DNA from 3 places in the Mesorhizobium sp. P2_E9 genome. Region 3 is predicted to be linked to each of the others. Evidence: riboswitches for the same ligand, from Rfam matches in the RefSeq annotation. Region 3 holds a riboswitch; each other region holds the start of a gene.
What was found. Region 3 has a riboswitch for thiamine pyrophosphate ahead of thiC (phosphomethylpyrimidine synthase ThiC). Riboswitches for the same ligand answer to the same signal wherever they lie in the genome.
Positions count from the first base shown of each region.

Region 1: linked by a shared signal. The riboswitch ahead of AC1D05_RS20610 (YkoF family thiamine/hydroxymethylpyrimidine-binding protein) and the one ahead of thiC (phosphomethylpyrimidine synthase ThiC) in region 3 are both predicted to bind thiamine pyrophosphate.
Region 2: linked by a shared signal. The riboswitch ahead of thiB (thiamine ABC transporter substrate binding subunit) and the one ahead of thiC (phosphomethylpyrimidine synthase ThiC) in region 3 are both predicted to bind thiamine pyrophosphate.

Region 1 covers NZ_JBFUET010000011.1:52,923-63,127, forward strand. The annotation lists gene AC1D05_RS20590 (methyltransferase family protein) at 1-423, opposite strand, end outside; gene AC1D05_RS20595 (ABC transporter substrate-binding protein) at 602-1,618, opposite strand; gene AC1D05_RS20600 (ABC transporter ATP-binding protein) at 1,611-2,378, opposite strand; gene AC1D05_RS20605 (ABC transporter permease) at 2,375-3,196, opposite strand; gene AC1D05_RS20610 (YkoF family thiamine/hydroxymethylpyrimidine-binding protein) at 3,232-3,840, opposite strand; TPP riboswitch at 3,831-3,944, opposite strand; gene msrA (peptide-methionine (S)-S-oxide reductase MsrA) at 4,225-4,743, opposite strand; gene AC1D05_RS20620 (glycosyltransferase family 39 protein) at 4,918-6,465, opposite strand; gene AC1D05_RS20625 (hypothetical protein) at 6,664-7,371, shown strand; gene AC1D05_RS20630 (flavin monoamine oxidase family protein) at 7,569-8,969, shown strand; gene AC1D05_RS20635 (GNAT family N-acetyltransferase) at 9,099-9,569, opposite strand; gene AC1D05_RS20640 (hypothetical protein) at 9,743-10,060, opposite strand; gene AC1D05_RS20645 (hypothetical protein) at 10,158-10,205, opposite strand, start outside.
Region 2 covers NZ_JBFUET010000016.1:111,192-121,396, forward strand. The annotation lists gene AC1D05_RS26450 (ABC-F family ATP-binding cassette domain-containing protein) at 1-1,590, opposite strand, end outside; gene AC1D05_RS26455 (thiamine diphosphokinase) at 1,592-2,251, opposite strand; TPP riboswitch at 2,340-2,454, shown strand; gene thiB (thiamine ABC transporter substrate binding subunit) at 2,498-3,505, shown strand; gene thiP (thiamine/thiamine pyrophosphate ABC transporter permease) at 3,514-5,139, shown strand; gene thiQ (thiamine ABC transporter ATP-binding protein) at 5,132-5,908, shown strand; gene AC1D05_RS26475 (M48 family metalloprotease) at 6,162-7,631, shown strand; gene AC1D05_RS26480 (RNA polymerase factor sigma-32) at 7,649-8,512, opposite strand; gene AC1D05_RS26485 (amino acid ABC transporter substrate-binding protein) at 8,836-9,609, shown strand; gene AC1D05_RS26490 (amino acid ABC transporter permease) at 9,739-10,205, shown strand, end outside.
Region 3 covers NZ_JBFUET010000014.1:79,000-89,204, reverse strand. The annotation lists gene panB (3-methyl-2-oxobutanoate hydroxymethyltransferase) at 1-684, shown strand, start outside; gene panC (pantoate--beta-alanine ligase) at 681-1,571, shown strand; gene pmtA (phospholipid N-methyltransferase PmtA) at 1,647-2,243, shown strand; gene AC1D05_RS24375 (hydroxymethylpyrimidine/phosphomethylpyrimidine kinase) at 2,918-3,673, opposite strand; gene AC1D05_RS24370 (thiamine phosphate synthase) at 3,664-4,269, opposite strand; gene AC1D05_RS24365 (thiazole synthase) at 4,266-5,039, opposite strand; gene thiS (sulfur carrier protein ThiS) at 5,041-5,238, opposite strand; gene thiO (glycine oxidase ThiO) at 5,207-6,208, opposite strand; gene thiC (phosphomethylpyrimidine synthase ThiC) at 6,205-8,040, opposite strand; TPP riboswitch at 8,144-8,260, opposite strand; gene queE (7-carboxy-7-deazaguanine synthase QueE) at 8,538-9,275, opposite strand; gene queD (6-carboxytetrahydropterin synthase QueD) at 9,272-9,628, opposite strand; gene queC (7-cyano-7-deazaguanine synthase QueC) at 9,628-10,205, opposite strand, start outside.

The sequences.
Region 1 (10,205 bases), on a different contig from region 3:
ACGACCCAGTGATATCTTGCCCCAGATGACGAACAACAGCGCAACGAACTGCAGCGGCGCGGCGAAATAGACCGGAACAAGCACCACGCCAGGCTGGAGGCTGATCAGCGCAACCCCGAAACTGGCCGTCACGGAGACGATGACCGTAAGCGGATTCCAGTCACGCGTCACCGGACGCCGCGACAGAAGCAGCCAGGTGAAGGTGAGTATCTCGGAAATCGCCACCAGCGCGGCGTTGAGCCGGGTCGGATCCTCCACGACCTGATAGACGCCGCGATAGACGAACAGCCCCGCGCAGGCCAGGGCACAGAGGCGAAAGAAGCCTTCGCGCAGGTCGACCAGCAGGTCACGCCTTCGCGCGGCGGAGAAAAATCCACCCTCATTGTTATGCGAAAGCGCTTCACTTTTTGACGTGAGCAACACGAGCACCCCGATGATCCCTCGAAGGGACCATTGCATGCAACCATTGCCGGGCGGTTAACCGGCAAGATCGCAATGGCATCAAACGGAGTGACGCTTCCGAAAGCATACGGGGCAGGAAGCCCCCAGGACGCCAAGCCAACGGAGTAGGCCGGGCGCTACCGGTGATGCGTATCCAGCCTCACCCCAAGTCCAGGTTTGCGAAATACTTCGCGAAATCAGGGCGTTGCGCCAGGACCTTACCATCGGCATCGCGCAAAATGCCGGCGGTGAAGAGATAGTCGCCGATCGCATCCATCTTGGCCGGATCCATCGTGCCGATGGCGCCGTTTTCTGCGCGCAGATAGTGTCCGTCGATCAGCGCCTTCAGCGACGCCTCGATCAATGCCGGGTTGGTAAGGGCATCCTTGTTGGCGGCAATCAGCAGCGTGGCGGCTTCCTTCGGATGATCGACGGTGAACTGATAGCCGCGCCGCGTTGCCTGGATAAAGGCCGCCGCCAATGCCGGGTTTGCCTTGAGATAGGCTTCGCTCGACGAGATCAGCGTCGTGTGCTCGTCGGGCACGCCATAATCGGCGTAGACGAAGCTGCGCTGCTTGATGCCTTTGAGTTCGGCTTCGACGCCCTCCCAGGTCGAGACTTCGAGCGTGAAGTCGACGGAGCCATTGGCCAGCGCTTCATAGGCGGAGGTGCCGAGCGTCACCGTTTCGAAATTGCCCTTGCCGCCGTCATGGCGGATGATGGTCGAGATCAGCGCGTTTTCCCAAGCGCTGCCGAAACCGCCATAGGTCAGGCCGTCAAGATCCTTCGGGCTCTTGATCTCGTTGCGCGCCGCATTGAACACCACTCGGCCGGTCTCTGACTGCACCACGGCATAGACGGCCTTCAAGTCGGCACCGGCGGTCTTCTGAGTGAACAGGCTGATGGTGCCGTTGATGCCGAAATCAGCGACGCGGTTGGCGACCAGCGTGCCGGCGCCGGTGTCGCTGTAGGGCAGAATGTCGACTTCGAGGCCGGCCTCGCGATAAAACCCCTTGTCGCGGGCGACGAACAGCCCGATGTGGTTGGTGTTGACCGTCCAGTCCAGCGCGACGGTGACTTTTTGCGTCGCGGCGAAGGAGCGGTTCGATCCGGCGATCAGCGGAAATCCGCTGGCAAGAGTGAGCAGCAAAGCCTGCCGGCGCGTCAAGTCAGTCATGGTCATGTCCTTTGGATGGTTGCGGGTTGAGCAAAATGTCGAGGATCTCGGCTTCGAGTGCGCTGGCCTGTTGCGCGGCGGCGCCGGTCGGATCGCGCGGGCGCGGCAACGGCACTCTGATGTCACGCACCACACGGGCCGGGCGCGCCGACAGCACATAGATGCGGTCGGACAGGAATACGGCCTCGCGCACATCGTGGGTTATCAGCAGCGCCGTCCAGCGGTGATGCCGCCACATCTGCTCGAGCCAGCGCTGCATGGCCGCGCGGGTCAGTGCGTCGAGCGCGCCGAATGGCTCGTCGAGCAAAAGCATGTCGCGCTCCTGCACCACCGTGCGCAAAAGCGCCGCGCGCTGGCGCATGCCGCCCGACAGCTGGGCCGGAAAATGCCGCTCGAAGCCGGCAAGCCCGAACTCGGCAAACAGCGGCGCGACGCGCGCCCGCGCCGCCTTGCGCCTGACGCCTTGCACCTCGAGCCCGAGCGTTGCGTTGTCGAGGATGCGCCGCCACGGCATCAGTGCGTCGCGCTGCGGCATGAATGCAAAATGCCTGCCATGGTTGTCGAGTGGCGTGCCGTCGAAGAACATCTCGCCCTCGCCATGCTCCGCCCCCGTCAGAAGCTGGAACAGCGTCGACTTGCCGGCGCCCGAAGGCCCAAGGATCGAGACGAATTCGCCGGCACCGACGCTGAGCGAAATGTCGGCGAGCACATCGAGCCCGCCAAACGCCTTGCGCACATGCCGCAATTCGAGCCGGCTCATCGCCACGGCCCCTTCCCGGCCGGCTGTCGGCCGGCCCGCTCCCAAGGCATGGCGAGGCGCTGCAAGAGCACCGTCAGGCCGAACAGGACGAGGGTGAGTGCGGCACTGACACCGACGGCGGCCAGCACCAGATCGGGGCGGAAATTGTTCTTGGCGTTGAGCATGTAGATGCCCAACCCTTTGGCCGCGCCGGCATATTCGGCGAAGATGGCGCCGACCACGGCATAGGTGATGGAGATCCTCAAGCCCGCGAAGAAATAGGGCAGCGCCGAAGGCAGCCGGGCCAGCACGAAGACGCGCCAGCGCCTTGCCCCCATGGCGCGCAGCATCTGGCCGATCTCGACCTCGGTCGCCTCGTAGCCCTGCACCAGAGCCACAAGCATCGGGAAGAAGGTGACCAGCGCCACCAGCATGATCTTGGGGGTGAGTCCGAAGCCGAACCACAGCACCACCAGCGGCGCGATCGCCACCAGCGGCAAGGTCTGGCTGACGATGAAGACGGGAAACAGCGCGCGCCGCAGCGGCTGGAAGAAGTCGACCAGCGTCGACAGCAGGAAGGCGGCACCGAGCGAGCAGGCAAAGCCGATCAGCGTGGCGCGGATGGTGGGAATGGCGTTGTCGATCAGCGCGTCGCGATTGAGCACCGCCTGCTCGAAGACGCGTGAGGGTGCTGGCAGAATTGTCGGCTTGATGCCGGAATAGGTGGCGTAGAGTTCCCACGCCACAAGGAGCAACCCGACCGAGATGACGGCGGGTATTGCCTTGGCAAGGGAACCCGCGAGCGGGCGCGACACGACTGATGATGGGACCACGGGCATAACCTTTGACGAGGTCGCGCGGAAGCGCGGCCGGCTTAGACAGCCGACGGGCTGTTGGCCGAAACCGTGACGTCGAGGGTTACATGGCCGGCACCCGGCCCGAAGCGGCAGAAGGCCTCGTTCAGCGCCGAAAAGATCGCGCCCGTATCGCCGCGCAGTTTGGTGCAGAAGTTCTTGGAGCGATCGTAGACGCCGGACTGTTTCAGGAAATCGATGCAGCCGTAGATCTCGTCCATGTGGTCACCGGTGCCCATCACGTAGAGCGAGAATTGCGCCGCCGCCGGCTGGCCGGTGGCAGCAGCGTTGCGCACGGCGGTGATGGCCGCTTCCTTGCGTGGGCCGAGCGGCCCGACCGGTCCGCCAAACGCGTCGGAGCGGCAGATCGGATCGTCCGGCTCGCCCGGGCAGCCGCGCGAAATGGCCGCCGACAGCACGCAATGCCTGCCGCTGCGCGCCGCCGCCACGAACAGGTCGCGCAAAGCAGGGAACAGCACCTCCGGCGGCCCGACCAGCAAGGTCGAGATGTCGTCGGTCTCGATCCTGAGCCTGTCCCGGTAGGGATCGAGCGCGCCGAGCGCGCCAAGGATGACGCCGACGAAATCGTCGGCCATGGGGTATAGGGAAATCTGTGCGCCTGAAAACATCGCCCGCCTCGCTCCGCTGGTATTACCCAGATCAGCTTCTAGGGTCTGTGGGCTTGCCGCCCCCGTCTCAGCCCCGACCGTACGGAGCACCCCTGTGGATGGGCGCGTTAAAGCACCATTCGAACGGAAGGGGAAGCCGTTTTTTCAGCGCACCGCGCCAAAAACGTTGCACCAGGTCCGGGCAGCGGCAGGTCGGTCACCGGAGACCCGAGCACGCGGCTTCGCCCAACACCGTCGATCCGGCAACAACCAGCAGCGCCACCTCCACGTTAGGCGACATGACTCCAACGCAAGCAAGTCATAAACAAAGAAGGCCGCCGGGCATCCGCCTGGCGGCCTTCTTTGTTTCGACATCGCTTCCCGGCGATGCTTTTCGCCAAACCGTCAGGACGCGGCCTTTTCTCGAACCGGCAGCTTCCAGCCCGGCCTGACGAAGTGGCAGGTGTAGCCGTTGGGATATTTCTCCAGATAGTCCTGGTGCTCGGGCTCGGCCTCCCAGAAGGCACCAACTGGCGCGACCTCGGTGACGACCTTGGCGGGCCACAGGCCGGAGGCATCGACATCGGCGATGGTGTCTTCAGCAACGTGCTTTTGCTCGTCGCTGGTATAGTAGATCGCCGAACGGTAGCTCATCCCGACGTCGTTGCCCTGGCGGTTGCGCGTCGTCGGATCGTGGATCTGGAAAAAGCGCTCCAGCAGCGTGCGATAGCTGATCACCGCCGGATCGAATTTGATCTCGATGGCTTCGGCATGGGTGCCGTGGTTGCGGTAGGTGGCGTTGGATACATCGCCACCGCTATAGCCGACACGGGTGGAGATGACGCCGGGATAGCGCCGTATCAGATCCTGCATGCCCCAGAAACAGCCACCGGCCAGCACTGCGCGTTCGATCGAAGTCGCCATGTCACGTCTCCTCAAAAGGCAATTCCAGCTGTGTAGCGGTTTCCCGTCCGGAATTGCGCAGACAAAATTGGATTTCCCAATAAATGGGCATTGTCGTCTGCTTCGTCCAGTCGCGTGGAACGAACGCGGCCGTGCGCGAACGATATCACGACCCGGTCAGGGGATCGAACCGCTTCAGCCGCGCGGATGCCGGGTACGGCTGTCGGCGTCGACCGGTAGATACCGCGTGCCGGGAGGAATGGCGGCAAAGCTGATGGGCACAGGCGGCGCCTTGCGCGACCAATTGAAAAGAACGGTCTTGACCGGGAGGTTGCCCAGCCACGCCCGCAGTTGCGGCGGCACGCCATGACCCGGCCAAACCATCAGCATGCCATGGTCGCGCAACCGCTGACTGGTGATCCAGGGCGCGAACCGCATATCGAGATCGGTGAAGATCGACGGCTTGTCATAGGCATTGAGGCCCGCCAGCATGGCCAACTGGGTGTTGCCGCCGACAATGTCGAGCCGGCCGGGCGCTGCTGCGTGCCAGACCGCCTCGGCCTCGTCAGAGATCGGCTGCGCCGGCCAGCAGACGGCGTCCATGCGCCCCCGCACATTGCAGTCCGTCCAGCGGATGGCCGCATAGGCGCCTGACATGGTTACGATGCATAGGAACGCGCAGATCGCCAGCCTTCGCATCTCGATGACGCCGAGCCGGTGGCCGAGGAAGGCGAGCACCGTGACGCCGACAAGATTGTACATCGGCGCGCCCCAGGCTTCGCCGGTTCCGGTGAACAGCGAGGCCACCATGATCAGCGCCGCCGGCCCGAGCCCCATCCACACGAGATAGACCAGAATGCCGCGCTCGACGGGCGCTTCCGAGGCGGGTGAGCGTCGCAACAGCCCTGATATCGCCAGCACCAGAAGAAAGCCGGAGAGCCCGGCCAGTTGGACACCGATGTAATAAAGGCGCGCCCGGTGTTCGGTCACCCATTCGTCGCGGCCGGCGAAATAGGTCAGCGGCAGGAAATCGATGCGGTAGAGCGCAATGGCCAGCGGCGTGGCAATGGCGAGAAAAACGGCAAGGCCGAGCCATGGCCAAGGCATGGCCAGCCGGCTGCGCGCGCGCGCATCGGACAACAGCCAGAGAGCGCCGAAGGCAAGCAGCAGGCCGGTGGAGAACTTGGCATAGAGCCCGACGCCCGACACCAGTCCGAGCGCCAGCCACCAGCCCGGCCCGCCACCGCGGCCGGCGCGCCAGAGCAGCCAGCAGATGGCTGCCCAGAACGGCATCTGCGCATAGTCATGATTGAATTGCGGGGTCGGCCAACCGAAGAAATAGACCGACGGCATCAAAAGTACGGCGGCCAGCGCGCGGCTTTGGCCGAGCATGTCGCGGGCCAGCAGATAGACCAGGACGAAGGTTCCCGAGATCGTCAGCTGGGCGAGAAGATATTGCGGCCAGCGGAACGATCCGGTCAGAAGATGGCTGGTTTCGAGCAGCCAACCCGGGAGCTGCGGGTGCTTGTAGGTCAACAGCACCCATTCGCGGCCCCACATGAAACCTTCCACGACATCGCCGGGCGGCGCGGGATCGATCAGTGCCGGCACCACCGTCCAGCACAGGATCTGCACCAGGCATAAAAGCGCCAGCAAATACCAGGGATGGCGAAGCAGACCGGGCCATATCGATGACGAGTCGAGGCCCGCGGCAGTCAGCCCCGCCTGCGCCCAACCATCCATGGAGTCATCGATTCCGACCATGCGGCGCTTAAACCACATCGTCCGGTTTGCCGAACAGCCCCAACCTCAAAGCTTACGAAAAAGTATACTTGCCGGCCATTGCAAGACCAAGATTGCGCGGGAATTTAGAAGCTCCGTTGCCCTCCCCCGGCAGAACAACCCGCACATCTGATCCTGTCTGAACATCCCGGATATTCGATGCGTCATCAGCATGCCGTCATCCACCACCGCGCGCTCGACTTCTGGCTGGCGCGTGCGGCTGTCCTCGTCATCATCTGTCTGCAGCTCCTGGTCATCAACGATCTTTCGTTTGGCCCGCGCTGGCTGGCGCCGGCGCTGGAGGCCACCTTGCTCGTGCCTCTGTCCATCGCCACCGCCTGGACACAGGCTGCCACCCAGAAGGCGATAGAGGACGAGCACTGGTATCTGATCGGCCGGTTTCGCATCATGATCCGCAGGACGGCGCTGGTGATGACCGGCGTCGTCAGCGTCATGAACTGCGGTTCGCTGGTGTTTCTGGTGCGCGCCTTGCTGGTGGGCCATGCCGGCTCCAGCGGCGAGACGCTGCTGATTGACGCGCTCAACATCTGGGTCACCAACGTCATCGTCTTTGCCTTGTGGTTCTGGAGCACCGACCGCGGCGGGCCGCCGACCTGCGGCCTCGTCAACCGCGCCCATTCCGATTTCCTGTTCCCGCAAATGACCTTGAACGACCGCGAGATCCGCGACTGGCTGCCGGGCTTTGTCGACTATTTCTTCCTCGCCTTCACCAATGCGACGGCGTTTTCGCCGACCGACACTCTGCCGCTGTCCCACCGCGCCAAGCTTTTGATGATGGCCGAGTCGATGATCTCGCTGCTGACGATCGCGCTGGTCGCGGCCCGCGCCGTCAACATCCTGGCCTAAGCAATTCCAGGAAAAGTGTGAAACGGTTTTCCCGGGAAAAGCGCGTAGCGCTTTCCCTTTGGAATTGCGCCAAAACAAAAAAGCTGGAGCAGTTCGCCGTTTCCGTGAAACGGCGAACTGCTCCAGGGTCTTGCCAAGCCAGGTCATTGACGCAAAGTTCGGTCCAGCCGGATGGCTGGGGCTTTTGGCGGGGGCAGGTGGAAACGGACGTCGTGATCGTCGGTGGTGGCATTGCCGGCCTGTACGCCGCCTGGCGGCTCGCCACGGTCGGCGGCAGGCGCATTCATCTGTTCGAAGCGTCCGGTCGGCCCGGAGGGCGTATCCACACGCTTCACCCCGCGCCGGGCCTGACGGTCGAACTCGGCGCGCAGTCAGTGCGCGACGACCATCATCTCCTCATCCGGCTGCTGCGGCAGCTGCACATCGACGCCGTTCCCGAGCAAGGTGACGATGCAGGGCTGGCGCATCTGCGTGGCCGGACCCGGTCGCTGGCCGAGGTCCGCAAGGCGCGCTGGCGTCGTCCCTTCGCCTATGATGTCGCGGTCCGCCTGCAGCGCGGCGGCGCCGGCAGGTTGCTGCGGATGGCGCGCAAGAAATCCGCTGATGTGGCAGGGCTTGCCGCGGACCTCGGGCCGCGGCTCTCGCAACTGCTTGATGCCGAGGAGATCGCCTATCTGTCGGACCGTTCGGGTTATGGTTTCTGGACCGCGCCGGCCGATGCAGAGGCTGTGCTCGACTGGGCCGAGAACAGCCTGTTCAAGGGCGCGCACCAGCTGTTCGACATCCCCTCCGGCATGTCCAGCCTGGTCGATGCGCTGGCGGCAACAGCGCGCGGCCTGGGAGTGGAAATCATCACCGGTTGCGCCCTCACCGGCCTGGCGTGCGACGCCGACGGTTCTGTCACACTGAGCTTTGAAGGAGGCCGGCACCAGGTTCGCGCGGCAAGCGTGATCCTGGCGCTTCCCAAGGCGGGCATCGGCGCGATCGATGGCTTCAACCGGCTGGGCACGGTCCGCGCATTGCTTGCCGCGGTCGACGCCTGGCCGGTGGTGACCTCCGCCATCCTCTATCGCGACTGCTGGTGGACACGGATTGGACTGCGCACGGCGGTCGCCGTGACCGATCTGCCGCTCGGCATGATCAGGCATTTTGGCGCCGAGGACTGGCGCGGTCCCAATGGCATGGGCGCGCTTGCCATGTTCGCCAATGGCGAACGCAGCGCCTTCTGGCGCGACATGTCTCTTCCTGACGGTGAATGGCTGGCACCGGATCATCCCGCCCTGACCGAAATCCACCGCATGGTCGAGGCGGTCTATGGGCCGAAACTGGGGCATGCGCCTCCGCTTCCCCTCAAGGCCATGATCCGCGACTGGACCGCCGATCCATTCGGCGGTGGCTTCCATCTCTGGGCGGCCGGCAGCAAGCCCGGCGAAGCCGGTGCACTGGCGCTGCGGCCGGTCGCCGATGCGCCGGTCCATATTTGCGGCGAGGCATGGTCGCCCCGGCAAGCATGGATCGAAGGCGCGCTGGAGACCACGGAAAGCATGCTGTGCCGTTATTTCCAGTTGCCGGGTTTTCTCGATTGGACCGCGCCCTGAGCAAGCCATAGGGACAAACGCAAAATAGCCCGCCCCGGCGAACCGGAGCGGGCTATTGATTTGTCTGCGGGCGCGTCAGTGGCGCTTGCTTTGCATCACTGCGGAAACGCGAATGGCGTGTACACACTCTCAATCCGCGCCGAGGTCGCGTTCGAAGACCACCTGGTCGCGCAGCGGAATGCCGTTCACAGCCAAGCCTTCGGGGTAACCGGTCGATGGTCCGAACGCATCCTGCACGATGCGATACATCCGAAAGCCCTGTCTTTGGTAAAATCGCAGATTGCCGATATCGGCCGTTGCGGTCGAAACGATCAGGCGCCGGCCGTTGCGCTCGCGGCAGCGGGTGATTGCCGCCGCGACAAGGGCACGCCCCAACCCCTCGCTCTGCCTCGCCGGACGAACCGCCAGGCTCTTGAGTTCGAAGACGCCGCCCTCGCCTGTCTCGATGACCTGCGCATGGCCGATGATCCTGTTGCCATCGCGCGCGACCAGCACCTCGCCCTCGTCGATATAGTTGGAGATCTGCGTCGGCGAATCGTCGGCAAGGGCAAACAGCGGCCGTAAAGCCTCGCGGTCCCCGTCATATCGTTCAATCTGCATCGAAAAGCCCGGGCTGGATCAACGCCGCCACGAGTGCGGCAGCCTGGCACCGGATATAGCAGTGGCCGATCAGGAGCCACAAACGCAAAAAGCCCGCCCCAGCGTGAGCCGAGGCGGGCTTTGGCTCGATCGAGCCGTCAGGTAAGGGTTCTCAACGCCGGCAAAGCCTGGCGCTACTCCTCAGGTGCTGGCCTGAACTTCCGCATGATCACCTCAAACAGAATATCCGAAATCCACATGGCGCAGACGCCGATGAGAAATGCCGCCGCCAGCGTTGTCGTGTCGTCATTGGCCAGCGGCAGGCCCGTGGCGCGGGAATATTGGACCACGGGCAGCGTCAGATAGGCGGCGGCGAGCGCGCCGCAGATCGGCGACGCCACCATTTCGCGCAGCTTGTAGCGGTGCCGCGACAGGGCGCGCAGGACACCGCCGGCCAGACCGGCGACGACGACCGGTCCCTTGATGCCGAGCAAGTCAAAAAAGTCGTGCATCATTTCATCGCCCTCGCGATGAGGAAACCGAAGACCGATCCGGCGCCGAAAATGACCAGCCCGCCGAGCAGCATGGCTGAGTCCGGGGCGACGACCGTCATGGCTTCCACCCGCACAGTTTTTCGCCTTTGCGGTTGTGCGCCAG
Region 2 (10,205 bases), on a different contig from region 3:
TTTCTTCGCCGGCCCTTTTGGCGCCGCCGGTTCGCTCTTGCCCGGCGCCGGCCCGTCGCCGGCCTCAGTCTTGGCGCGCGCCTTGCGGTCGTCGAGCCGGGTGCCGCCGCGCTGCGCCAGCATGTCGGAGTAGCCGCCGGCATATTCGATCCAGCGCCCGTCGCCGTCCGGCGCGATCAGGCTGGTCACCGTGCGGTCGAGAAAGTCGCGATCGTGGCTGACGAGGATCACGGTGCCGGCAAAACCGGCGACCAGTTCCTGCAGCAGTTCCAGCGTCTCCATATCGAGATCGTTGGTCGGCTCATCGAGCACCAGAAGGTTCGCCGGCCGCGCCAGCACCCGCGCCAGGATCAGTCGCGCCCGCTCGCCGCCGGACAGCTCGCGCACCGGCGTGCGCGCCTGCTCCGCCTTGAACAGAAAGTCCTTCATGTAGGAGACGACATGGCGCTGCTCGCCATTGATGACGAGGTTCTCGCCACGCCCGTCGGTCAGATACTGCGCCAGGGTCTCCTGCGGGTCGACCGCCTCGCGCTTCTGATCGAGCGTGGCGATCTCCAGATTGGTGCCGAGCCGCACCGAGCCGGCGTCCGGCTTCATCTCGCCGGTCAGCATCTTCAACAGCGTGGTCTTGCCGGCGCCGTTCGGTCCGACGAGACCGACGCGGTCGCCGCGCTGGATGCGGGTCGAGAAGCCCTTGACCACGGTGAGATCGCCGAAGCTCTTTTCGATATTCTTCGCCTCGATCACCAGCTTGCCGGATTCGGCGGCGTCGCTCGCCACCATGGTCGCGTTGCCTTCGGCGCCGCGATGGCCGCGAAAGCGCTGGCGCATGGTCTGCAACTCGCCGAGGCGGCGCATATTGCGCTTGCGTCGCGCGGTCACGCCGTAGCGCAGCCAGTGCTCCTCGCGCACGATCTGGCGGCCGAGCTTGTGTTGCTCGCGCTCTTCTTCTTCCAGCACCAGATCGCGCCATTCCTCGAAATGGCCAAAACCCTTGTCCAGCCTGCGGGTCTGGCCGCGGTCGAGCCAGACGGTGGCACGCGATACGCGCTCGAGAAAGCGGCGGTCGTGCGAGATGACGATGAGCGCCGAGGAGGTGCGGATGAGTTCCTCTTCCAGCCATTCGATAACCGACAGATCGAGATGATTAGTCGGCTCATCAAGCAGCAGAATGTCCGGCTCCGGTGCCATGACACGGGCCAGCGCGGCACGCCTGGCCTCACCGCCCGATAGATCGCCCGGCCGCTCCTCGCCCGACAAGCCGAGATGCTCCATCAGATAGCTGGCGCGGTAGGGATCGTCGGCGGGTCCCAGCCCCGCCTCGACATAGGCGCGCACGGTGGCAAAACCCTCCATGTCGGGCATCTGCGGCAGATAGCGGATAGTCGCCGAAGGCTGGCGGAACACCTCGCCGTCCTGCGGCTCGATCAGGCCGGCGGCGATCTTGAGCAGCGTCGACTTGCCGGAGCCGTTGCGGCCGACCAGCGCGATCTTGTCGCCGGCCGAAGCCGTCAAGGCGGCGCCGTCAAGCAGCGGTGTGCCGCCGAAGGTCAGTTTTATCCCGTCGAGATTGAGAAGGGGCGGGGCCATGTCAGCTTTCAGGTAGTGGATACGGATGCGCGAGCAGCAGCGCGCGGCCGTGGCCGAGCACGATGTCGAGGCGGCCCCCGGTCTTGTCGAACTTGACCTCGTTGGAGATGGTCAGCGACGAGCCGAAGGCGACATCGACCTGGTTCAGCGGCCATTTCGCGCCGGTGACGGTCAGGCCGGCGAGCTCGGAAAAGCCGAGGATCGAAAACAGCGTGCCGTCGGCATAGTCGAAGCCGGCCTTTCCCAACAGCAAGGGCACACCTTCCTGGGCGCCGCTGGTCAGCAGCACCTTAGTCCCGGCCTCGGCCAGCCGCAGGGCGAGCGCCAGATGCAGGAAGGCGTGGTCGGCGCGCTTGCCGCCAAAAGCGCCTGCCAGCACCAGGCTGGTCGCGCCGCGCTCCAGTGCCGCCGCGATCGCCAATTCGCCGTCGGTCTTGTCTTTTCCCGCCGGAAAGGTCTGGCGGGGCACCGCGGCCAGGTCGGCAGGCAGATTGGCCGGCACGGAATCGAAATCGCCCACCCACAGCTCAGGCACAAGGCCGAGCAGCCGCGCATGGCCGATGCCGGCGTCGGCGGCGATGACGCGCGAGCCTTCGACCTGGTGGTCGAGCCGGGGCGTGCGGATGAGATCGCCGCCAAGCAGGATGGTGAATGTGCTCATATCTGGTGGCCTGTACCAGCCCGGCAGCGGAAACGGAAGGCCGGCAAACTGCCACTTGCGCGGTTCCTCGGCCGGGCCTATGTGTCGAGACGCTCTAACGGGGTGCCGGCTGCGATCTTCGCGGACCGGCTGAGAGGCAATCTCGCCAACCCGCTGAACCTGATCCGGTTTGTACCGGCGGAGGGATTAGACGTTTCGGACAGTCCGACGCCTCAATTCCTTTCAATTCGAACGAAGGAGGCGCCGATGCGCACGCTTTTATACTCTCTTGTCTCAGCTGTCTCAGCCATGGTTGTGGCGCTGTCCGGGCCGGCCTTGGCCAAGGACAAGCTCACCGTCTACACCTATGAGAGCTTCACCGCCGACTGGGGTCCAGGCCCGGTGGTGAAGAAGGAATTCGAGGCCGAATGCGGCTGCGATGTCGAGTTCGTCTCGGTCGCCGACGGTGTCGCCCTGCTCAACCGCGTCAAGCTCGAAGGCGCGTCGACCAAAGCCGATATCGTGCTCGGCCTCGACACCAATCTTACCGCCGATGCCAAGGCTAGCGGGTTGTTTGCCCCGCATGGCGCGGTAAGCGATATCAACGTACCGGGCGGCTGGAGCGACGACACTTTTGTTCCCTTCGACTACGGCTATTTCGCCGTCGTCTATGATACGCAGAAGCTGAAGACGCCGCCCAAGAGCCTGAAGGATCTGGTCGAAGGCAGTGCCGACGACAAGATCGTCATCCAGGATCCGCGCACCTCGACGCCCGGCCTCGGCCTGCTGTTGTGGGTGAAGTCGGTCTATGGCGACAAGGCGCCGGAAGCCTGGGCCAAGCTCAAGACAAAGGTGCTCACCGTGACGCCGGGCTGGAGCGAGGCCTATGGCCTGTTCACCAAGGGCGAGGCGCCGATGGTGCTGTCCTACACCACGTCGCCGGCCTATCACATGGTCGCGGAGAATACCGAGCGCTACCAGGCGGCGTCCCTCGAAGAAGGTGAGTACCTGCAGATCGAGGTCGCTGGCATCACCACCATGGGGGCCAAGAACCCGCTGGCGGAAAAATTCATCGCCTTCATGACGGGACCGAAATTCCAGGACGCCATCCCCGAGACCAACTGGATGTTCCCGGCGGGCAAGACCGACAAGCCGCTCAACCCGGCCTTCGACAAACTGGTCAAGCCGACCAAGACGCTGCTGTTCAGCCCCGAGGAGGTCGCCGCCAATCGCAAGACCTGGGTCGACGAATGGCTGGCGGTGATGAGCAAATAGGCAACGCGATGGCGCCGGCGCATCCCACGGATCATCGTGTCGGCGCCGGCATCATCGCGCTCGCCGCGATCACATTGCTGATCGGCGGCGCGTTTGCCGGACTGCTTGTCGAAGGCGCTCATGACCTCTCGGGCGCCTGGGCGGCCTTCGACCCCTATCTGCTGCGCGTCGTGCGCTTTACGCTCTGGCAGGCAATCCTTTCGACGCTGCTTTCGGTCGGCCCGGCCCTGTTCGTGGCGCGTGCCCTGTCGCGGCATCCGCGCTTCTTTGGCCGCGCCTTCATCCTGCAGCTCTTCGCTGTGCCGCTGGCGCTGCCGGCGATCGTCGCGGCGCTCGGCATCCTGGCGCTTTACGGCCGCGCCGGCTATTTCGCCGGCCTGTTCAGTGCCGTTGGCGGCCAGGGCTGGCCAGGCATTTACGGCCTGTCCGGCATTCTCGTCGCCCACATCTTCTTCAACCTGCCGCTCGCCACGCGGCTGTTCCTCGAGGCACTGCAGACCATTCCCGCCGACCAATGGCGGCTGGCGAGCCAGCTCGGCATGGGCGCGCGGCCGGCGTTCCGGCTGATCGAATGGCCGACGCTGCGTGCCGCCTTGCCCGGGGTCGCCGGGCTGGTCTTCATGCTCTGCATCACCTCCTTCACCATCGTCTTGACGCTTGGCGGCGGACCGGCCGCGACGACGTTGGAGGTCGGCATCTATCAGGCGCTGCGCTTCGATTTCGATCCGGCGCGGGCGGTGACGCTGACATTGCTGCAGATCGCCTTGACCTTCATCGTGGTGCTGGCGCTGACGCGGCTCGGCGCCAATGCAGTCGGCGATACCAACCTGCCGGTGGCGCCGCGCCGCTATCTCTCCGTCAACGGGACCGAAGCGTCGCTGAACGCCGCGCTCATCGTGCTGGCGTTGCTGTTCGTTGTCGGACCGATGGCAGCGACCGTGATCGCCGGGTTGGGTGCCGATCTCGGCCGGCTCGCCGGCGAAGCGACTGTCCGGCAGGCGACGCTGACCAGCGTCGTGCTGGCCTTCCTGTCTGCGTTGCTTTCGGTGATGCTGTCACTGGCGCTGACCATGGCCCGCCGGGCGTTGGCGCTGGGCCGCCGCGCCGGCCCGAGGACACTGCTTGAACATGTCACCGATACCGGCGCCGGCTTTGTCCTGGTCGTGCCGCCGATCGTCATCGGCGCCGGCTGGTTCCTCCTGTTGCGCCATGGCGTCGACGTCTTCGCCGTCGCCCCGGTCATGGTCGTCACCGTCAATGCGGTCATGGCGATGCCGTTCGCGCTGCGCGCCGTCCGCCCCGCCTATGATGCGGCGAGCGAACGCCACGAACGGCTCTGCGCGCAGCTCGGGATTTCCGGATGGGCGAGGCTGCTTCTGGTCGACTGGCCGTCGCTGCGACGCCCGCTCGCCACCGCTTTCGCCTTCGCCATGGCGCTGTCGCTTGGCGATCTCGGCGTCATCGCGCTGTTCGGCAGTGATTCCGTCCAGACCTTGCCCTACCTTCTCTTGGCGCGCATGGGCAGCTATCGCACCGAGGACGCCGCTGGCCTGGCGCTGTTGCTTGGCCTGGTCTGCCTCGCCTTGGTGCTGGCAGCGGATCGGCTTGGAAGAGGAATGGCCCGCAATGTCTGACAGGGCGACGGGCAGGAAGGGCGTTCCGGTGCGGCTGGACAAGGTCTCGTTCAGCTATGGCGAGGCATCGCTCACCTTCGATGTCGCGTTTGCCGCGGCGGAAATCACCGCCATCATGGGGCCGAGCGGGTCGGGGAAGTCGACGCTGCTCAATCTGGTCGCCGGCTTCGAGACACCGGTGTCCGGCCGCGTGCTAATCGGCGGGGCCGATGTCGGCACTGCGCCGCCGGCCACGCGGCCGGTGTCGATGGTGTTCCAGGAAAACAACCTTTTCGCCCATCTTTCCGTCGAGCAGAATGTCGGGCTCGGCCGCTTGCCATCGCTGCGGCTGACCGAAGCCGACCGCGCGGCGGTTGCCGAGGCGCTTGCGCGCACAGGTCTTTCAGGCAAGGAAAAACGCCTGCCGCGCGAACTTTCCGGTGGCGAACGCCAGCGCGTTGCCCTGGCGCGCGTGCTGGTGCGCGATCGCCCGGTGCTGTTGCTCGACGAGCCCTTCGCTTCGCTCGGGCCAGCTTTGCGCGACGACATGCTCGATCTGGTTGCCGGCCTCCATGCCGAACGTGGCATGACCGTGCTTTTCGTCACGCATCAGCCGGAGGATGCCCGCCGTATCGGCCAGAATGTGGTGTTCCTGGACAATGGCGCGGTCGCTGCCACCGGCACGGCGGACGATTTTTTTGCCGGGGCTGGTCCGGAGGCGTTCCGGCGCTATGTTGGCACAAGCATCCAGGCGGCTGGATCACGAGATATTGCCCGGAAGCGGACATAATTTACGCCCAAACCGGTTCGAGGCGATATGGCGCTTGCTTGCCATGACTGGAGTAGTGTGGCTAGGTCCGCTCAATACCGGTCCGGCACACGCCGTGATTTGCCTACAGCATCCGCCCTGAGGGACGTGCGACGGATGCTGTAGCAGTTTGAAGTAGCGCGTGACACTCTTCGAAGATCGCCCCCGATCGTCGTCGTCATGCGCCGGGACCCGAAAGGAAGCCGTTCTGGCGATCGGCGTTGACAGGCTAAGAATGAATCCGCTGGCGCGCTTTCTGGCGCTGGCCGGCTTTACCGTGGCCCTGGCAAGCTGCCAGATGTTCACGCCTCCGGCGGTCCAGGAATCCGGCTTCCAGCCGTCCGACAAGCCGATCACGGTCGACAATGTCGGCGCCAACAACAAGCTCGCGGAGTTGGCCAAGGCGCAGCATCCGCGCATCCTGGCTACCTATGGCGGGGAGTATTCCGATCCCAAGCTCGAGCGCATGGTCGCCAAGGTCGTCGGCAACCTGACCGTGGTGTCGGCCAACCCGACCCAGACCTATCGCATCACCATTCTCAATTCGCCCAACGTCAACGCCTTCGCGTTGCCGGGCGGCTATCTCTACATCACGCGCGGCCTGCTGGCGCTGGCCAATGATTCGTCCGAGCTCGCCGCCGTCATCGCGCATGAGATGGGCCACGTCACCGCCAACCATGGTTTGCAGCGCCAGCAGCTGGAGGCCGAGGAAGGCCTGGCGACCAAGGTGGTCTCCGACGTGTTGGGCGACAGCCCGACCGCCAAGGCGGCGCTGATCCGCGGCAAGCTCCGGCTGGCGCAGTTCTCGCGTAACCAGGAACTGGAGGCCGACGCCATCGGCATCAAGTCGATCGGCGAAGCCGGCTACGACCCTTACGCCGCCGGCCGCTTCCTGCAGTCGATGTCGGCCTACACCGATTTCCGCTCGATCAGCGGCGCCACCGACGCCAGCCTCGACTTCCTGGCGACGCACCCCAACACGCCGCAGCGCATTGATCTGGCGCAGCGCCATGCCCGCCAGTTCGGCGCGCCCGGCGTCGGCACGCGCGACCGCGATTCCTTCCTCGCCGGCATTGACGGCCTGCTCTACGGCGATACGCCGGAAGAAGGCTATGTGCGCGGCGAGACCTTCCTGCATCCGGGCCTCGGCGTGTCGTTCACGGTGCCGGACGGTTTCATCATCGACAATTCGGCGGCGGCGGTGACGGCGACCGGGCCGGGCGACATAGCGATCCGCTTCGACGGCGTTTCGATCGACAAGAACCGCGCCTTGACCGACTACATCAGAAGCGGCTGGGTGGCTGGTCTCGACGACAGCACGGTCAAGCAGGAAACCATCAACGGCAATGAGGCCGCGACCGCGCATGCCGGTGCGGAAGGCTGGCAGTTCGACATCGCGGTGATCCGTGCCGGCGGCCAGGTCTACCGGCTGCTGACCGCGGCGCCCTCGGCCAGCACCTCGCTGGAGACGGTGGCGCGCTCGGTCAGCGGCTCATTCCGTATCCTCAGTCCCGCCGAAAAAGCGGCCTTGAAGCCGCTGCATATCCGCGTGCTTACCGTGCAGCCGGGCCAGACCATGGGCACACTCGCCGCGCAGATGGTCGGCGTCGACCGCAAGCTCGACCTGTTCCGGGTGCTCAATGCGCTGTCACCGGGTGCCGCGGTTTCGGCCGGCGACAAGGTCAAGATCGTTACGGATAAATAGCGTCCGTCGCGGCGGAATCAGGCGGCTGTCGCCAGGAATTCCGGATTCTGTTTCACCAGCGCGACCTTGAGTTTTTCCATGGCGCGGGCCTCGATCTGGCGGACGCGTTCCTTGGAAATGCCGAGCGTCTCGCCGAGCGCTTCCAGCGTTGCGCCCTCATCGTTCAGCCGGCGTTCCTCGATGATCCTGAGTTCCCGCGCGTTGAGCGCGTGAAGGGCCTCTTTCAGCCACAGCGAGCGACGTGCGACATCGATCTTGTCGCCGACAATCTCGTCAGGCAGGGGGTCGTCGGAGACCAGGAAGTCCATCCGCTCGGTGGCGCCTGCATCATCGGCAAGCGGCGCGTTCAGGGAGGAGTCGGGCGCCGACAGCCGTGAATCCATCATCGCCACGTCAGCCTCGGAGACGCCAAGCGCAACCGACACCTCGCGGTAGAGGGTTGTGTTGGAAAGCGGCTCCGCGCCGTTCGCCAGCCGGGCACGCAACCGTCGCAGATTGAAGAACAGGGCTTTCTGCGCCGAGCTGGTGCCGCCGCGCACGATCGACCAGTTGCGCAGGATGTAATCCTGCATCGAGGCGCGGATCCACCACGTCGCATAGGTCGAAAACCGCACTTCGCGCTCGGGCTCGAAGCGGGCGGCGGCCTCGAGCAGACCGACGTGGCCTTCCTGGATCAGGTCGCCGAGCGGCAGGCCGTAGTGACGGAATTTGGAGGCCATGGAAATGACCAGCCGCATATGGGCGACGGTGATGCAGTGCAGCGCGTTCTGGTCGTTGTCTTCCTTCCAGAGTAGGGCAAGCCGATGTTCCTCGTCGCGTTCGAGGTAGGGCGCCTTCATCGCCGCGCGGACCATGATCCGTCCTGCCGTGTCTTCCATCATGAGGCGCTCCCTGGCTCAGGCGATATGACTGACGTTACGAACTTGGCAGGGCACCGGTTGAAATCGCGGCGTCGCGCCCTAGAACAGCCGAAACTGCCATGCGCGAGAAAGGTTCCGCTGGCGCGCGGCGGCGAGCGGTGCTGGCCGGGCGATTTTGAAATCGTTCCCCGGGGCTCAGACGTTGCAAGGAAACCCTTTTAGAGAATTTGGTTTCAGAAATTCCAAGTTTTTGAAATCTGGTTCCTTATTCTTCCGGCCCGCATCTGTCATTTTCCAGCCCTCACAACAGGCCTGACATAGGCCAAGGACGGGATCACAAAAAAATGAAATGGCTCAAATCGCTTATCGTCGCCGGAACGTTGCAGGCCCTGGCGGTCACATCAGGCCATGCCGGCGCCAATCTCGATCAGATCAAGCAGGCCGGCACCCTCAAGGTCGGCACGGAAGGCACTTACGCCCCCTTCACCTATCATGACGCTTCCGGCGCGCTGGTCGGCTTCGATGTCGAGATCGCCAAGGCGATCGGCGACAAGCTTGGCGTCAAGGTCGAGTTCCTTGAAGGCAAATGGGACGGGTTGATCGCTGGTCTCGACGTCAGCCGCTACGACGCCGTCATCAACGAAGTCGGCATCACCGATGCCCGCAAGGCCAAGTACGACTTTTCCGATCCCTACATCGCCTCCAAGGCGGTGCTGATCGTGCGCGGCGACAACACCGACATCAAGACTTTCGCCGATCTCAAGGGCAAGAAGTCGGCGCAGTCGCTGACTTCGAACTTTGGTAAGCTGGCTGAGACAAACGGCGCCGAACTCGTCGGCACCGACGGCTTCGACCAGTCGATCCAGCTGCTTTTGACCGGCCGCGCCGACGCTACGATCAACGACAGCCTGTCCTTCCTCGACTTCAAGAAGCACAAGCCCGACGCCAATGTGAAGATCGCCGCGCAAGAGGAAAATGCCGACTATTCCGGCGTCATCGTGCGCAAGGGCGATCCGGAACTGGTTGCCGCCATCAACAAGGCGCTGGCCGACATCAAGGCTGACGGCACCTACAAGAAGATCGCCGACACCTATTTCGGCCAGGACGTTTCGAAGTAGTTTTTCGAGGCGGGGCCGATCGTCGCCCTGCAAGGCATCCAGCGGCGAGCCGTCTTTGACGGCTCGCCGCTTTTGTCGTGATATGGCGCCTGCATTCGCATTTCGACCGTTCATTCTGGAGGGCCTTTCGTGCCGCACTGGCTGCAACTGATGCTGGAGTCGCTGCCTTCGCTGCTCTGGGCCGCTCTGACCTTCACCGTACCGTTGACGCTGTTATCCTTTGTCCTCGGCTTGACGGTTGGCCTGGGGGCAGCACTCGGCCGGCTGTTCGGGCCGAAGCCGCTGGTCGCGCTGGTGCGCTTCTATGTCTGGATTTTCCGCGGCACGCCGCTTCTGGTGCAGCTGTTCCTGATCTTCTATGGCCTGCCATCGGTCGGCATCCTGCTCGACGCTTTTACGGCGGCACTGATCGGCTTCACGCTGAACATCGGCGCCTACACGTCGGAGATCATCCGCGCGGCCATCGGCTCGGTGCCGAAAGGCCAGTGGGAAGCCGCCTATTCGATCGGCATGACCTGGAGCCAGGCGATGCGACGCACCATCCTGCCGCAGGCCGGCCGGGTCGCGGTGCCGCCGCTCTCCAACACCTTCATCTC
Region 3 (10,205 bases):
CTTCACGGCTTGCCGTCGACGCTGGGCGTGACGCTTGAGATGATGGTCATGCACGGTCAGGCCGTGCGCCGCGGCCTCGAGCAGGTGCTGATGATCGTCGACATGCCGTTCGGCTCCTACGAGGAAAGCCCCGAGCAGGCCTTCCGCAATGCTGCACGTGTCATGGCGGAAACCGGCTGCGCGGCGGTCAAGCTCGAAGGTGGCGAGGCAATGGCGGAGACGATCCGCTTCCTGGTTGCACGCGGCATCCCTGTCATGGGCCATGTCGGCTTGACGCCGCAGGCGGTCAATACCTTCGGCGGCTACCGCGTCCAGGGCAGGGGCGGTGATGCGGAGCGCGTGGGGGCCGACGCGCTTGCTGTGAGCGAAGCGGGGGCATTCGCGGTGGTGCTGGAGAAGGTCCCGGAGGCGCTCGCCCGCCGGATCACCGCAGAGGTAGCGATCCCGACGATCGGTATCGGCGCCTCGGCGGCCTGTGACGGGCAGATTCTCGTCGTCGACGACATGTTGGGCATCTTCGGCGACTTCCGGCCCAAATTCGTCAAGCGCTATGCCGAACTCGGTGAGATCGCCGAGGCGGCGATTGCCGCCTATGCGCAGGAAGTGCGCGACCGCCGCTTTCCAGCGGCCGAGCATCTGTTCGGCGATGCGCCAATGACGGTCAATGGTGGAGAAGGCGCATGAGCATTCCGATCGCACGAACCGTCGCCGAATTGCGCATGGCTGTGGCCGGATGGCGTCAGAATGGCCTGAAGGTCGCTGTCGTGCCGACTATGGGTGGTTTGCATGAAGGCCATCTGAGCCTGGTGCGTGCCGCGCTTGCCAAGGCCGATCGGGTTATCGTGACGCTGTTCGTCAACCCGAAACAGTTCAACAGCGTGGCCGATCTCGCGGCCTACCCGCGCACTGAGCATGACGATGCCGCCAGGCTCGCGCCGCTCGGCGCCCATCTGCTCTACGCGCCGAACGCGGCGGACATGTATCCGGAAGGTTTCGCCACTACGATCTCGGTGGGCGGGGTGAGCGAGGGCCTGTGCGGTTCGTTTCGACCCGGCCATTTCGACGGCGTGGCAACCGTCGTCGCCAAGCTCTTTCTCCAGACGCGTGCTGATCTCGCTTTCTTCGGCGAGAATGATTTCCAGCAACTGCACGTCGTTCGCCGGCTCGTCCGCGATCTCGACATTCCAATCGAGATAATAGCCTGTCCAACGGTGCGTGAAGCCGACGGCCTGGCGATGTCGTCGCGCAATGTCAGGCTCTCGACCGCACAGCGCCTGGCAGCGCCAAAGCTCGCCGAAGTCCTCTCGGCTTCGGCCGAGCGGCTGTCGGCGGGAGCGCCGGCGGAGCTTGTGCTTGCCGAGGCCAGGCAAGCGATCCTCGCTGCCGGTTACGACGAGGTCGAGTATCTCGAGCTACGAGCAGACCAAGACCTGTCGCCGCTTTCCGCCGCGGATCGACCGGCCCGTCTAATCGTCGCCGCCTGGCTCGGCGGAACGCGGCTTATCGATAACGTCGGAGTTCTGCCCGGGCGGCGCAAAGGCGAGCTGCTCGCGGCAGCCAATGCCGCATGATTGAGCAGCCGCAAGGCTTGGACAAACGTGCGTCGTCAACATGACCCAGACAAATAGCCGTAGCAGGGAGTGGATATGGTCTTTCGATTGAAGGAGCGCCTCGCCAGAAAGTTTGAAGAAGAAGTGCAATTCTTCAAGGGCTGGCAGAAGGACAAGAAGCGAGTGGGCGCGCTGATGCCAACGTCCGTTCATGCCGGGCGTCGTATGGCAAGCGTCATTAACCCGGCATCCGGATTGCCGGTTCTTGAACTTGGCGCGGGAACTGGCGTCATCACCAAGGCAATCCTGGAAAGAGGCATCAAGCCGCATCAGCTGGTTTCGGTCGAATATTCCAAGGATTTCTATCAGCGCCTGACGCGAGTTTTTCCGGGCGTGGATTTTCGATTGGGCGATGCGTTTGCGCTCGGAGAAGTGCTGGCCGAACGGCGCGGGGAGCAGTTTGACTGTGTGATAAGTGCGGTGCCACTGTTGAGCTTTCCGATGGAACAGCGTGTTGGCCTGCTCGAGGATCTGCTGGCCCGCATACCCGCTGGCAGACCGGTGATTCAGATCACCTACGGACCTTTGTCGCCGGTGATCAAAATGCCAGACCGCTACGTCGTGTCTCACTACGATTTCGTCGTCCGCAATATCCCGCCCGCACAGCTTTGGGCTTACCGACGAGCAGTCTGAAGCGCGCGAGACGCGGAAAGCGGCGGCATTCCGCAATAGCGTGCTGAAGGACAGGACGGTGTCGTCACGAAATTCGCATCGATAGCGTTTTTGTAGCCGCCACCGTTTTGCGGTGCCCGCTATGCCTTTCGCACGGGCAGGTGCTCGATCATCTGCTACGCACATCGCGCTGCGGACGACAAACGGCGAAGCCACCACGGCCGCGAAAATCTCGCGACGGCGTCTCGGTGCCGGGACCGGCCTGCCATTTTGGAGGCGCATGACGCAAACCATGCCGTCTCGTCCCCGACCATATCATAGCTATCGCCCTGTTTCTGCCGGGCGGGCCTCCCTACCGCCGGATCGTTGATGACGATTCCCCTAGAGAATATTCTTCTTTCAAGAGCGTGACGGTCTGTTCCGTCTTGTGGTGCCTCAGCTTGTACGACGGCCTCCTGGCCTTCCGTGCCACGCACGAGATGAGGTTCGGTCACTCTACCGTGCAATGGCGTTCGGAAATACGACAGGCAAACCACAATAGTCATGTTTAGGCTGAAGACTTTTCAGCGGACCGCGAAAAAAGGAAACGCGAGTTCTTTCGCTCCCTGCGAGGCTCCTCGGCTCGCTTTCTTTGGAGGAGGGGGTTGCTCGTCAGCCATTACGGCGCGATCGGCAAACCGCCGCAAAACGGTCACTCACTGTTTTCGGCGCAGCTTCTCGAACACAAACAGCTTGCCGTCGCGCACGCTATGTTCGAGTGATCTCCCTTTCGCCAGATGCGCCGCTATCGCACTGGCCAGCATGCAGCCCGTCCCGCGCATCGACGCGGCAAGGCGCGGTGTGTCGAAGCGGACTGGTTCGTGACCGGAGCGTAACAGGATATCGGTTGATCGAGGTCCCGATGCATGGCCGCCCTTGATCAGCAGGGCCTGCGCTTCGGCGTTCAGCAATTCCTGGCCTTGCAACAGTGCGCGGTCCTCATCCACTGCCAGTTCCGAGCCAACCAGGAGCGCCAGCTCGATGAGGTTGGGTGTGACGAGACGGCAAAGCGGCATCAGACCGCGCTTCATAACGGCGATGGCACCTGCTTCCAGCAGCGCCCGGCCTGAGGTCGAGGAGAGCACGGGGTCGAGGATTGCCGGCACCTGCCGATTCTCGCGCAGCACTGCGGCAACGGCAACGATGATCTCGACCGTTGCCAGCATGCCGATCTTGATGGCCGCCACTTTGTTGGCCTGCAGCGCGGCGCGCATCTGATCGGCCACCAGGCTTGGCGACGAATGACTGATTGCCATGACGGCGTCATGTGTCTGCACCGTCAGCGCGGTCACAGCAAGGCAGGTGCGCACGCCAATTGAGGAGATCGTCTCGATATCGCGGGCAATTCCAGCTCCACCGCTGGAGTCCGATCCGCCAACGACAAGCACATGCGGTTCTCGCTTCAGCGCCATCGCTCCGTCTTTTCGATCCATTCTCGCGTGCGCGCTTCGGGGTCGCCGTTCAGCGTGATGTCGGTCACCACCGCCGCGCTCTCCGCGCCAGCCTCGAAGATACCGTCTAGCCGATCAGGGTTGAGGCCGCCAATGGCGACCAATGGGATCGGGGCGACCCGGCGCTTCCACTCGCTGATCCGTTCGACGCCTTGCGGCGCCCATTTCATCTTCTTCAGGATGGTCGGGTAGATGGGGCCGAGCGCGATGTAGTCGGGCTCGGCGGCCATCGCCGTTTCCAGTTCGATATCATCATGTGTGCTCAGTCCGAGCCTCACGCCGGCTACCCGAATCCGCGAACGATCGGCGGTCTGCAAATCCTCCTGGCCGAGATGGACGAAGTCGCAGCCTTCCTCGATTGCCAGGCGCCAATGGTCGTTGACGATGAGCTGGCATTGGTGCTGGGCGCACAAGGCCTTTGCCTTGCGGATCTCCGCGCGCAAGCGGGCCTCATCCATGGTCTTGATGCGAAGCTGAATCAGCTTGACGCCAAGCGGCACCAGCCGTTCGATCCAGGCAGCGCTGTCGACGATCAGGTAGAAGGGATCGAGCTTCATGAAAAAACTGCCCGGCCAATTGTCGGCGTCGATGGCACGGCGACGTCGCGCGGTTCGAGCATTCCCGAGCTGTAAGCTTCACGACCGGCCTCGACAGCCTTGCCGAACGCACGCGCCATGCCGACCGGATCAGCCGCCCTGGCGACCGCCGTGTTCAGGAGCACGGCGTCAAAACCGAGTTCCATGACGGTCGCCGCGTGCGATGGTCGCCCGAGGCCCGCATCGACGATCAGCGGGACGCCAGGCAAATGTCGACGCATCGAGCGCAGCGCCGGGATGTTGACCGGCCCGAGCGCGGAACCGATCGGTGCGCACCACGGCATCAAGACCTTGCAGCCCGCCTCCAGCAGCCGCTCGGCGACGACAAGGTCATCGGTGGTGTAGGGGAATACTGCAAAGCCGTCTTCGCACAGGATGCGCGCGGCCTCGACAAGGCCGAACACGTCCGGTTGCAGCGTGTCCTGGTTGCCGATCACTTCGAGCTTGATCCAGCTCGTGCCGAACACTTCCCGCGCCATGTTCGCGGTGGTGACCGCTTCCTTGACGGAGTGGCAGCCGGCCGTGTTGGGCAGGATTCTCGTGCCGAGCGAGCGTATCAACGACCAGAATTTTTCGCCGGCCCTGCCGCCTGCCATCTCACGCCGCAAGGAGACCGTCACCATCGACGCGCCCGACACCTCGACCGCATCGGCAAGGATCGCGGGCGAGGGATATTGAGCCGTGCCGAGAAGCAGGCGAGACGGGAGCGTCGTCCCGAGAAGTTCGAACATGCTAGCCTCCCTGCATGGGCGAGAGGATCTCGATCCGGTCGCCGTCACTCAACTGGAACTCGGTCCGGCTGGCCTTGTGCACGAGGTTGCTGTTGACGGCCGTCGCCAGCCAATCGCCTTCATAATCAAGCGCGGCAAGCAGCGCCGCCAGCGTTGAGGCGTCTATCTCAAGCACTTCGCCGTTGACGATCAGTTTCATTGGCAAGCTCCATGGATTTGTCGTGACTGAAGAGAATTTCGGCTGCCCGGCGCGCCATGGCGGGCGCCAGAAGAAAGCCGTGGCGATAAAGCCCGTTGATCGCAACCGTAGTTCCAAGTGCTTCGACACGCGGCAGATTGTCGGGAAAGGCCGGGCGAATGCCGACGCCGGTTTCGACGATGCACGCCTCGCCGAATGCCGGATGGAGCGCGCAGGCGGCGCTCAGAAGCTCCATCATCGAACGCGCCGTAACTGGGCCCTCGGATTGGCTTTCGATCATCGTCGCGCCAACCATGAACCGGTGGCCGGTGCGCGGCACCATGTAGAGCGGGAAGCGCGGATGAAGCAGCCGGACCGGGCGCGACAGCGAGACATCAGGCGTGCGCAGGAACAGCATCTCGCCGCGAACGCCACGCAGCCTGTCATTGGCTGCCGCCATTCCCGTGCAGTCGATCTGATGATCGAAACCGAAGACCTGACTGGCGTCGGCGCCAAAGTGGAATTCGACGCCTATCGCCGTCAGCCTGTCATGAAGTGCCACCATCGCCTGGCGCGGGTCGAGATGGGCCTCATCGGGGAAGAACAGTCCACGGCGAAAGCGGCCGGCAAGGTCGGTCTCCAACTGCGCGATTTCCTCCTCATTGACCCAACGATGACCCGAGGTGCGGCTTGCAAAACGGTCAAGCTCCCCGGCGTCCCGCGGTGCCGCAACGACCAGGGTTCCGGCTCGAGTCACCTGGCCCGGGAGCACCGCCTCCCACCAACCGGCGGCGTCGCGCCCGAGATCCAGCACCGGCTGCTCGGCGCTTTCACGCTCGCACCATGGCGCCAGCATGCCGCCGGCGAACCACGACGCATTGCCGCCGAGGGCATGTCTTGTCTCGGCGACTGCGACCGTCGCGCCGCGGGCGGCGAGTTCGAAGGCCGCGGTGAGGCCGGCGACGCCGGCCCCCTTTACCAGCATCCTCATGGTCGCTCGTGCGCCTCCGGCACGAGCGGTGCGCCGGTCTCGTCAGCTGGCATGTAGAGATCGCCGCCTTCACGGTATTTCGCCGCCATCGCCGCCATCCCCTCCTTCTGTGCTTCGGCGCGAATGTCGTGGGAGATGCGCATGGAGCAGAATTTCGGTCCGCACATCGAGCAGAAATGTGCCAGCTTGTGCGCCTCCTTGGGCAAGGTCTGGTCGTGGAAGGAACGCGCGGTTTCGGGGTCGAGCGACAGGTTGAACTGGTCCTCCCAGCGGAACTCGAAGCGCGCGCGCGAAAGGGCATCATCCCTGGCTTTCGCTGCCGGATGGCCCTTCGCCAGGTCCGCGGCATGGGCGGCGATCTTGTAGGTGATCACGCCGATCTTGACGTCGTTGCGATCGGGAAGGCCGAGATGCTCCTTCGGCGTCACGTAACAGAGCATGGCCGTGCCGAACCAGCCGATCATGGCGGCACCAATGCCTGAGGTGATGTGATCGTAACCCGGCGCGATGTCGGTCGTCAGCGGTCCAAGCGTATAGAACGGCGCTTCGCCGCAGACGGCGAGCTGCTTGTCCATGTTCTCCTTGATCTTGTGCATCGGCACGTGGCCGGGCCCCTCGATCATCACCTGGCAATCTTTCGCCCAGGCGATCTGCGTCAGCTCGCCGAGCGTTTCCAGCTCGGCGAATTGCGCCGCGTCGTTGGCATCGGCGATGGAGCCGGGACGAAGGCCGTCGCCGAGGGAAAAGGACACATCATAGGCACGGCAGATGTCGCAGATTTCCGCGAAATGCTCGTAAAGGAAGCTTTCCCGGTGATGGTGCAGGCACCATTTGGCCATGATAGAGCCGCCGCGCGAGACGATGCCAGTGACCCGGTCGACGGTCAGCGGGATGTAGTGCAGCCGCACGCCCGCATGGATGGTGAAATAGTCGACGCCCTGTTCGGCCTGCTCGATCAGCGTGTCGCGGTAGACCTCCCAGGTCAGATCCTCGGCGATGCCGCCGACCTTCTCGAGCGCCTGGTAAAGCGGCACCGTGCCGATCGGCACCGGCGCATTGCGCACGATCCAGTCGCGGATGTTGTGGATGTTGCGGCCGGTCGACAGGTCCATCACCGTATCGGCGCCCCAGCGGATCGCCCACACCATCTTTTCGACCTCTTCGGCCATCGACGAGGTGACCGCGGAGTTGCCGATATTGGCATTGATCTTGACCAGAAAATTGCGGCCGATGATCATCGGCTCGCTCTCGGGATGATTGATGTTGGCGGGAATGATTGCGCGTCCGCGCGCCACCTCGTCGCGGACGAATTCCGGCGTGACGAAGTCGGGAAGCGCCGCGCCGAAGGCTTCGCCGTCGCGTTGCAGCTTGCCGCGGACGATCTCGCGGCTGAGGTTCTCACGGATGGCGACGAACTCCATTTCGGGCGTGATGATGCCAGCGCGCGCATAGGCTAGCTGCGTGACCGCCTTGCCTGCCTTGGCCCTGAGCGGCCGGTTGCGAATGGGAAATTCCGGTGTCAGGCGCTCGCCCGTGACGAATCCATTGTCTTCCGGCCGGACATGGCGGCCGTCATAGGCCTCGACATCGCCGCGCGCCGTGATCCATTCGTGGCGAAGCCGTGCGAGGCCCTTGTCGATGCTGGTTTCGACAGTCGGGTCCGTATAGGCGCCGGACGGATCATAGACGATGACGGGCGGTTCGCCCGCCGTCGGATGGACGGAGATTTCGCGCATCGGCACCCTGATCTGCGGATGGAGGACGCCGGGCTTGTGGATTTTCCGCGAGGCGGGCAGTGGTCCCGTCGACACGGCGGGGGTGAGGGCATTCATCGTGAGGCTCCTTTGCTCGTGCATTGGAGACCCAGTTCTGTGCCGGAAGGATGAAAAGACGCTTCTGTTGACCTGCCGAAACAGGATCTCGGGCGTAAACTCCCGCAAAGCGCTTGCACCGTCCCTACGCCAGTATGAACTGGATCAGGTTCAACGGGTCACTGCGCCGCGAAAGCCAGCAGTATCTCAGCCCCTTGCCGGGACTCCCCTGGTGAATGCTCCGAATTGAACGGGCCGGCGCTGCTTTGTCAAGCGCCTTCGGCCTGAGGCGGCGATCGGCGACCAATCAAACCCAGCGGAAGCGCGTGCACGTATCGAGAGCAAGTCACGCCTGGAGGAGCGGCGATGCGCCAACGATAGGCGAGCCATCATGCGGGTTCGAAACCTTTTTCAGCACGGCATTTTCGCGCTTGCCGAACCGACGTTGCTATCGCCCAATTGGGTGAGATTGCTTTAGATGTCTGTCTCGCTCGTCATCGGCAATCCTTCCGCCTGGGCTAGACGCCCCGTTTGTTACCCCACAGCAGAACATGAAGCTGCGGCAGTACACGCGCCTCGAACCACCTGTCACGGGTCACCTTTTCGACCAGCCATTCCATGCGTTTCATCACACCGGCCATGTCGATGGACGCGTCTTCATTACCGGGACGCGGCGGCGTGTGATTGCCGGGCTGCAGATAGACGAGTAATTGCGGGTAGCGCGCCGCCGCGTCTTTGGCATAAGCATAGTCATCATCGTCGAAGACGACGAGCTTGAGCGCCATCCGCGGCTTATCCTGTGCCGCCTTTACGCAGGCGTCGAACGCGGCCCAATCTGTCGTCATTTCGCTTGAGGGCGGCTTGGGGCTGAGCACCAGCACGTCGAGATCCGCGAACCATTGGTTAGGCACCGAGCCTTGGGTTTCCAATGCAAAGCGGTAGCCCTCACCATGCCCGCGCTCGATCAACTGGCCAAGCGGCTGGATGGCCGGATTGCCGCCCGACAGCGACACCATCACGGGCTGACCGCCGGAAAGCGAAATGACCTTTTGCCAGACCGCATCGGTTGACATCATCTCCCAATCATGGCGGAAGCGACTTTCCACCGCATGCAGGCTGTCGCACCAGGAACAGCGATAATCGCACCCGCCCGTTCTTACGAACACCGTCGGCAAGCCAATCAGCATGCCTTCGCCCTGAATGGTCGGACCAAAAATCTCGCTCACGCGGATTCCGGACTGCAACGCGCAGGTCATGGCCGGTATTCCGCCCAGGTTTTCGGCGTCTCGCTCACCCGCACGGCGGAGGTTTGTGGTAACCGCACCTTGCACCAGTCGTAGAAGTGCCTGGCCAGACATTCCGCTGTGACACGGTCATGCCCCAGTACGTCGTTAAGATGCCGATGGTCGAACGTCCCATCGATGTAGTGCTTGAGCGCCGCCAGGTCGTGGTAGTCGCGCACAAAGCCATGTTCGTCCAGTTCTCCACCTGAAAGCTCCACTACGACGATGTAGTTGTGGCCGTGTAGACGCGCGCACTGATGATCTGGTGGCAAGGAGGTGAGCTGATGCGAGGCCGAGAAGTGGAACTCTTTGGTAATGCGGAACATCACGCGCTCCTTGTCTGGATAGCGTGCAGCCAGAAGTCTGCATCCTCATAATCTGTCGGGTCGGTGATGCCGGCCAGATCGAATGCTTCGCGCCGTTCGACGCATGTCCCACAGCGACCGCAGTGACGTGCACCGCCCTTGTAGCAGGACCACGTCGCCTCGAACGGTGTGGCGTACTTTGGCCCCTCGCTGACGATGTCGGCCTTCGACATATTCACATAGGGAGCGTAAAGGCGGATATCGGCGTAGCCTGCGAGCGCATGGTTCTGCATCGTCTGAAAGGCGTCGATAAAAGCGGGTCGGCAATCGGGATAGATGAAATGATCTCCGCCATGGACGGCAGTGGCCACCGCATCGGCCTTCTGCGCGGCGGCAACCCCGAAGGCGATAGCCAGCATGATGGCGTTCCTGTTCGGCACCACCGTGATCCTCATGGAGTCTTCGGCATAGTGCCCGTCGGGCACGTCCACACTATCAGTCAGCGCCGAGCCGCTCAGGCTCCGGCCGACATCGCGGATATCGACGATCTGCTGCGGAACACCCAGTCGCTTGGCGCAGATGGAGGCAAAGCCGAGTT